DNA from 3 places in the Enterobacter cloacae subsp. cloacae ATCC 13047 genome. Region 2 is predicted to be linked to each of the others. Evidence: predicted binding sites of a transcription regulator. Region 2 holds the regulator's gene; each other region holds the start of a gene.
What was found. Region 2 encodes CRP, which controls carbon source genes, mostly activating them, when cyclic AMP is high. Its sites were predicted from a motif close to ATGTGANNNNNNTCACAT; they were not measured.
Positions count from the first base shown of each region.

Region 1: bhsA (multiple stress resistance protein BhsA) is a predicted target of CRP. The motif match lies at 1,262-1,279, and genes of this name have one in related genera.
Region 3: ECL_RS03090 (glycine dehydrogenase) is a predicted target of CRP. The motif match lies at 822-839, and genes of this name have one in related genera.

Region 1 covers NC_014121.1:2,573,716-2,575,982, reverse strand. The annotation lists gene ECL_RS12390 (glycine zipper 2TM domain-containing protein) at 1-410, shown strand, start outside; gene ECL_RS12385 (TetR/AcrR family transcriptional regulator) at 465-1,106, opposite strand; gene bhsA (multiple stress resistance protein BhsA) at 1,351-1,608, shown strand; gene ldtC (L,D-transpeptidase LdtC) at 1,682-2,267, opposite strand, start outside.
Region 2 covers NC_014121.1:4,841,227-4,843,493, reverse strand. The annotation lists gene ECL_RS23635 (YccS/YhfK family putative transporter) at 1-875, opposite strand, end outside; gene crp (cAMP-activated global transcriptional regulator CRP) at 933-1,565, opposite strand; gene ECL_RS23625 (OsmC family protein) at 1,876-2,267, shown strand, end outside.
Region 3 covers NC_014121.1:638,099-640,365, forward strand. The annotation lists gene cybC (cytochrome b562) at 1-349, shown strand, start outside; gene ECL_RS03085 (Hok/Gef family protein) at 419-574, opposite strand; gene ECL_RS03090 (glycine dehydrogenase) at 991-1,329, shown strand; gene ECL_RS03095 (SFCGS family glycine-rich protein) at 1,340-1,702, shown strand; gene ECL_RS03100 (DUF4312 family protein) at 1,705-2,004, shown strand; gene ECL_RS03105 (DUF4311 domain-containing protein) at 2,027-2,267, shown strand, end outside.

The DNA.
Region 1 (2,267 bases), 2.3 Mb from region 2:
AAGAAACAGTTAAAACGCCTCGTCAGGAGTGCCGTAACGTCTCTGTCACCCATCGTCGTCCGGTTCAGGATGAAAACCGTATTGCCGGCTCTGTGCTGGGCGCGGTGGCAGGCGGGGTGATTGGTCACCAGTTTGGTGGCGGCCGTGGTAAAGATGTGGCGACCGTGGTCGGTGCGCTGGGTGGCGGCTATGCCGGTAACCAGGTGCAGGGCGCAATGCAGGATAACGATACGTACACCACGACACAGCAGCGCTGTAAAACCGTCTATGACAAGTCGGAAAAAATGCTGGGTTATGACGTGACGTACAAAATTGGTGACCAGCAGGGCAAAATCCGTATGGACAGAGACCCTGGCACACAGATTCCGCTGGATGGAAATGGCCAGCTGGTACTGAATAACAAAGCGTAAAAAAAGATGTTCTCTGAACTTAGCTCCTCAAGCGCTCAGGCTGAGGAGCTTTTTTTAGCCCTGTATTTTAAGCAGTTCGGGCCACAGTCGCAGGGTGGTCTCGGTGATATGCTGCAGTTTTTCCAGCGTCGCCCCTTCTCGGGCGCTAATCGACATCCCCTGTAAAATACAGCTCAGGTATTGTGCTAATTCCTGAGGGCGGCAATGCGCCGGAATTTCACCACGCTGCTGGCGCTGGGCCAGGAAGGTGCTGAGCGTCTCCTCCTGCATGGCATGACGCGATTTCACCGTGTTGGCGATCTCTTTCGAGGAGGCCGCAAGCGTCGCGGAGGTGTTAATCATAAAACAGCCCGCGGGCGTCTCTTTGCTGGTGAAGCAGGTGGCGATGGCGGTGAAATAGTCATGCAGTGCCTGCTCAACCGTTTTCTCTTCACAAAATAGCTGTGCTTCGTATCGCGATGCGAAGCGAGAGATGTATCGGTCCAGTACCGCCCTGAACAACCCCTCTTTATTCGTGAATTCCGCATACAGCGTCGGCGCTTTGGCTCCGGTGGCTTCTACCAGATCGGAAAGCGAAGTCGCTTCATACCCATGTTGCCAGAAGAGAGTCATGGCCTTATCAAGCGCTGCATCCCTGTCGAACACTTTTGGTCGGCCACGGCTTTTCTTCGCACAACTCGTGACATCGGTTGTCATTTGCCGTTGGTCCTCTGTTGGTTTGTTGAATAACCATTATAAAAATAAACGCATTTCACCACCAGTGCTGTTTTCTGAAAAATAAATTAATCATATGGGTATGAAAAACAACGGAATTAAAATTAATTTAATGGTCGTTATAAAAACATGTTGACGTGTGAGCTGGATCACATCTATCATTTACCTATCGATCGTTAACTAAATAGCTAGCGACCTCAAAATTCATCTGCCAAAGGTAAAAATCATGAAAAACGTAAAAACCCTCATCGCCGCTGCTGTTCTTAGCTCACTCTCTTTCGCAAGCTTTGCTGCTGTGGAAGTCCAGTCAACGCCTGCTGACCAGCATAAAGTAGGGACCATCTCTGCCAGCGCCGGGACTAACCTGGGTTCACTGGAAGACCAGCTGGCGCAAAAAGCGGATGAGATGGGTGCGAAATCGTTCCGCATTACCTCTGTAACCGGTCCTAACACCCTTCACGGTACCGCTGTTATTTACAAATAAGCCTGGCTAAACCCTCATTTATGCCACTGCTAAAAAAACGCCCTGCATGTGCAGGGCGTTTTTGCGTTTGGGTTTACATCGACTGCTGGGCGACACCATGATGTCGTGTGACGTCAGTCGGCATGCCCGAACGTGCTTCCATTGCCCGCTCCATCACAATGCCATCCGTCCTTGCATCGGTTTTAAAACTCACCATCGCCGCATTCAGGTTGATTGGCAGCGTCTGCGGATCGTCATCAATGTTTTTCGATAAAGGCTGGTGAATTTCAACCAGTCGCACGCCGCCTGGCTCCTCAGAGACCTTGATCGGGGTATTAATGATGTTCACTTTGGTGCCCGGCGTGACCAGGTTGAAGAGCGTTTTGATATCGTCATCGCGCAGACGAATACAGCCGGAGCTGACGCGCATGCCAATACCAAAGTCCGCGTTCGTTCCATGTAACAGGTACACGCCGCCATAGGCCGCGAGGCGGATGGCATGGTGGCCCATTGGGTTATCCGGGCCGGCCGGTACAACGGCGGGGAGATCGATCCCCTGCGCTTTATAGCGGGCACGAATATTGGCCGTTGGCGTCCAGGTTGGGTTTGCACGCTTGTCTGATACGGTGGTGATCATCGTTGGGGTCAGCGTGTCACCGCCCAACTGGCCAATACCAATA
Region 2 (2,267 bases):
AAGCGGGTGGGGTAACGGTGATAAAGAATGTCGTCGGCCAGTACCCGCAGGCGTGCGGACACGGTCTGCGCGTTCCAGCGGATCACCGCTTCGGCATGGCTGCGCTCCACCAGCTTTTGCACCTCCTTCGGGTGGTGCAGGCTCACGGAGATATGCTCCTGCAGATCCAGCCCTACCTGGAAGGTGCGCAGCAGCCGTTTATATTCGTGGTTCTTGTTGGCGGCCAGCATATGCAGTTGCTGGTAGCACTGGCTTATCAGATCCACCACCTTCTGCTGGCGCGTCAGCAGCGGCGGTAGCGATTTTTCCGGGTCGGTATGCTGGGTCAGCAGTGTGTATTTGGCTTCGCAGTACTCCGCAAGCTGGACATAGAGCAGGCTCAGGGATTCACGCAGCGGTTGTTCCCGCCACAGCCAGAACCAGAACCAGTTAAACAGGCCATACCATAGCGTACCGAGGGCGTAGATCAGCAGCGGCTCCCACACTGGCATGTTACCTGCGAGACTCAGGGTAAAGATGGCCGCGATGAGTGAGGCGGGCAGTAACCGCGCGTGCAGCGAACTGATTTCGGCGGTCACCCCCAGCGTCATCGCCAGCACGCTCAGGATTAGCGGCAGCGGAATATCGCGGGCCAGCAAAAGCTGCACGGCCAGGCTACACCCGGCAAACAGCGAACCGCCGATAATCAGACGTTTGAAAAAACGCTTATGCGGGGTGTCGAGACCGGCAATGTTGCAGCAGGCGGGAACCAGTGAAAACAGCAGCCCCTGCTGAAGATGCCCAAGGATCAGGCCCACGGCCACAGGAAGGCACAACACCAGCGTTTGTCGCAGTGCGTAGTTAACTTCCGGGTGATAAATCAGCCTGCGCCACATGGGGAGTAGAGACAAAAACGGCGTGACACCTTGCGATGGCACGCCGTTTTATCGGGATTAACGGGTTCCGTAAACCACGATGGTTTTACCGTGGGCGGAGATCAGGTTCTGATCTTCCAGCATTTTCAGGATACGGCCCACTGTTTCACGGGAGCAACCGACGATCTGACCAATTTCCTGGCGGGTAATTTTAATTTGCATGCCGTCAGGGTGGGTCATAGCGTCTGGCTGTTTCGCCAGGTTCAGCAGGGTCTGCGCGATACGGCCGGTCACGTCCAGGAAGGCGAGGTTACCCACTTTCTCTGATGTCACCTGCAGACGGCGAGCCATCTGCGAAGAAAGACGCATCAGGATGTCAGGGTTAACCTGAATCAACTGACGGAATTTCTTGTAGGAAATTTCAGCCACTTCACATGCTGTCTTTGCACGAACCCAGGCGCTACGTTCCTGGCCTTCTTCAAACAGGCCCAGTTCACCGATAAAATCGCCCTGGTTCAGATAAGAAAGGATCATCTCTTTCCCTTCTTCATCTTTGATCAGCACTGCCACCGAGCCTTTGACGATGTAATACAACGTTTCCGCTTTTTCACCCTGGTGAATCAGCGTGCTCTTCGATGGGTACTTATGAATGTGGCAATGAGACAAGAACCATTCGAGAGTCGGGTCTGTTTGCGGTTTGCCAAGCACCATGCGCTGTTATCCTCTGTTATAAGCTGTCACCAGAGTCATAAGATGCATCCGGACTCTGGGGTTGCAATCGAATTCTTACCCATACCTGGGAAGTCGGCTGTCGTAACGTTTCGCAGCCAGTAAAGTTTGATGTCCTCTGCATACATGTGTAACGTCAATGTATTACTGTAGCATCCAGAGTGTTTTAGCATAGCTTTCGCCGCGTGTCTCCTGGTGTCTCGCTTCAGCATGACGCAGGTCGCCTTCCATTGCGAGAAATGTAACGCACGCGTAATCTGTCACCAAAAATGCAACGTTGGAGCTAATGAATATGCAAGCGCGCGTGAAATGGGTAGAAGGTTTAACGTTCCTGGGCGAGTCCTCGTCGGGACACCAGATTTTGATGGACGGTAACTCCGGCGATAAAGCACCCAGCCCAATGGAAATGGTGCTGATGGCGGCAGGTGGATGCAGCGCGATTGACGTGGTGTCGATTCTGCAAAAGGGCCGTCATGATGTGACCGACTGTGAAGTCAAGCTCACGTCAGAACGTCGCGAAGAGGCGCCACGCCTGTTCACGCACATTAACCTGCATTTTGTTGTCACCGGGAACGCGCTGAAAGATGCTGCCGTCTCACGCGCGGTGGATCTGTCTGCGGAGAAATACTGCTCTGTGGCGTTAATGCTGGAGAAAGCGGTAAAAATTACCCATTCGTATGAAGT
Region 3 (2,267 bases), 1.1 Mb from region 2:
GCTGGTTCTTGGCTCTTCTGCGTTTGCTGCCGATCTTGAAGACAACATGGACATCCTCAGTCAAAACCTGAAGGTCGTTCAGAAAACGGACAATGCGGCAGAAATGAAAAGCGCATTGACCAAAATGCGTGAAGCGGCGCTGGATGCGCAAAAAGCGACGCCGCCAAAGCTGGAAAGCAAAGCGGCAGACAGCGCAGAGATGAAGGACTATCGCCACGGCTTTGACGTGCTGGTCGGTCAGATTGACGGCGCGCTGAAACTCGCTAACGAAGGCAAAGTGAAGGAAGCCCAGGCGGCAGCCGACCAGTTTGTCGCGACGCGTAACACGTATCACAAAAAGTATCGTTAATTGGGTGCCTGAGCTGTACGTCCTTTCCCGTATGCGGGGGCGCAGTTAGCGCCCCCGCATCTTTGCTCCCTACTGGCCGGAGCGACACTCCATCCGCGCTGTCACTTCAAGCGAGCCGTTTCGAAAACGGATCTCGCACAGTGTTTTCCTCGTCACCAGCGTTAAGATGATTATTGTCAAAGCAATAATCATCAAAACCCGGATAATTGGGGATTGGCGTTTCATGGATGCCTCCTTGCTTTAAAGCGGGCGAGGTAGCGAACTCCACGGTCCGACGTGTCGTTTCGAGCCCCCGCCCTGATTTTTTATCAGGCGGGGCTTTCCACTTTCCGTCCCATGCCTGAGACGGTCAGTCTCAAGCACCCGCCGCCACTCTAGCGAATCCCCATAAGAAAACCTTATCCACGTCACATTTCTACGAGTCGGCTCGTAATCTTTTCCGCTTCGCTCTCCCTGTATTTGCCGTCAGATAACGTGATATTCATCACGTAAATACAGCGATTTATCCAGATTCAGCCTATTTATGTGGCACAGATCACTGCTGCGGCTCGCCTTTCCACTTCGAAGTGGAAAACAACTCGCTACAAACCCGCCATCGCCAACGTTAGTTTTATTCCAGAGCCATTAACGGGGTAAGACCAGTGAGTAACGGAGCGGTAATGAACGACGTTGGGGATCACGCGGAGCAAACAGAAAAGCTCGCGAACACCATGCTACAGCAGGTTTATGCCCTGCTGGCCCGGCACAACATCATCCCCAATGCAGTACAGGAACAGATGCTCACCTCCCATGTCCGCGCGATGGCGCACCGGTCCGTGACCGGCGAGCCGTTGCCGGAAGTGGAGGCAGAGCTGTTCGACGAAATTTCACCGGATTCAATGCGGCTCGCCCGTGAAGTGGTAGCGCATTTTGGCAACCTTCCTGATGAAGAAGCCTGGCTGCTCTCCGTTCACTTTGAAGTCGCTAAAGACAACCTTTAAGGAGCAACACATGGAACAGATTACAGTCGTGATTGGCGATCGCCTGGGTAAAGGCCAGAAAGTGGCTGCCGGTGTGGAAAAAGCGGGTGGACGTGCGGTTGTCGTGCCGGGTATGGCGGCAGATATGAAACTCGGCGACGTCATGAAAGCGGAAAACGCCACCTTCGGCATCTCCTTCTGCGGCAGCGGCGGCGCGGGTGCCATCACGGCGCAAACCAAATATGGCTACAAAGCGAAATACGGCATGCGCTCCGTGGATGAGGGGGTGACCGCCATCAACGAAGGCTGCAACGTGCTGGGCTTTGGCTTTATGGATAAAGAAGAGCTGGGCGAGCGTCTGGTGCAGGCGTGGCAGAAGAAGCACGGCGCATAAGCATGAAAGAACAGTTCACAACCACGGTGAGAGTGAAGGGGAAGGGCGACGCCAAAGCGCGCGCCTTTGCCGACGCGCTCAACCACGTTCAGGCCGCGGTGATGAAAGCCTCACCGCATATCTTACTGCGTATTGAGCCACAGGATGTGCAGGTCGTTCAGGCGCAAGAAGCGGTGCGTAAAGAAGCGTTTCTGTTCTTCTTTTTGCGCCGGGAAAGACGCACCTACAGCGTGGAGCTGGATGTGACCGTCAACGTGACCGCCATCAATCTCGACCAGGTGGATTTCGTCACGCAACGCTGATTATTCATAAAAGGGCAGACTGATGTTCTTAATTATATTAATAAAATCGCTCATCATTGGCGGCCTGGTAGGCGTCGGTGTTGGAGCCGGGGCTGCACGCATGTTTCATGCGCCTACCACTCAGGGTATGGGCGCGTTTCGTACGTTGGGGGAACTGAACTCCTGCGAAGGGGATCCGGCTTCTCACTTCTCCTTTGGGTTAGGCTTCTTCTTTAACGCCTGGGCCTCTTCCGTGGCCGCAGGTGCCTTCACACAGGACGTAG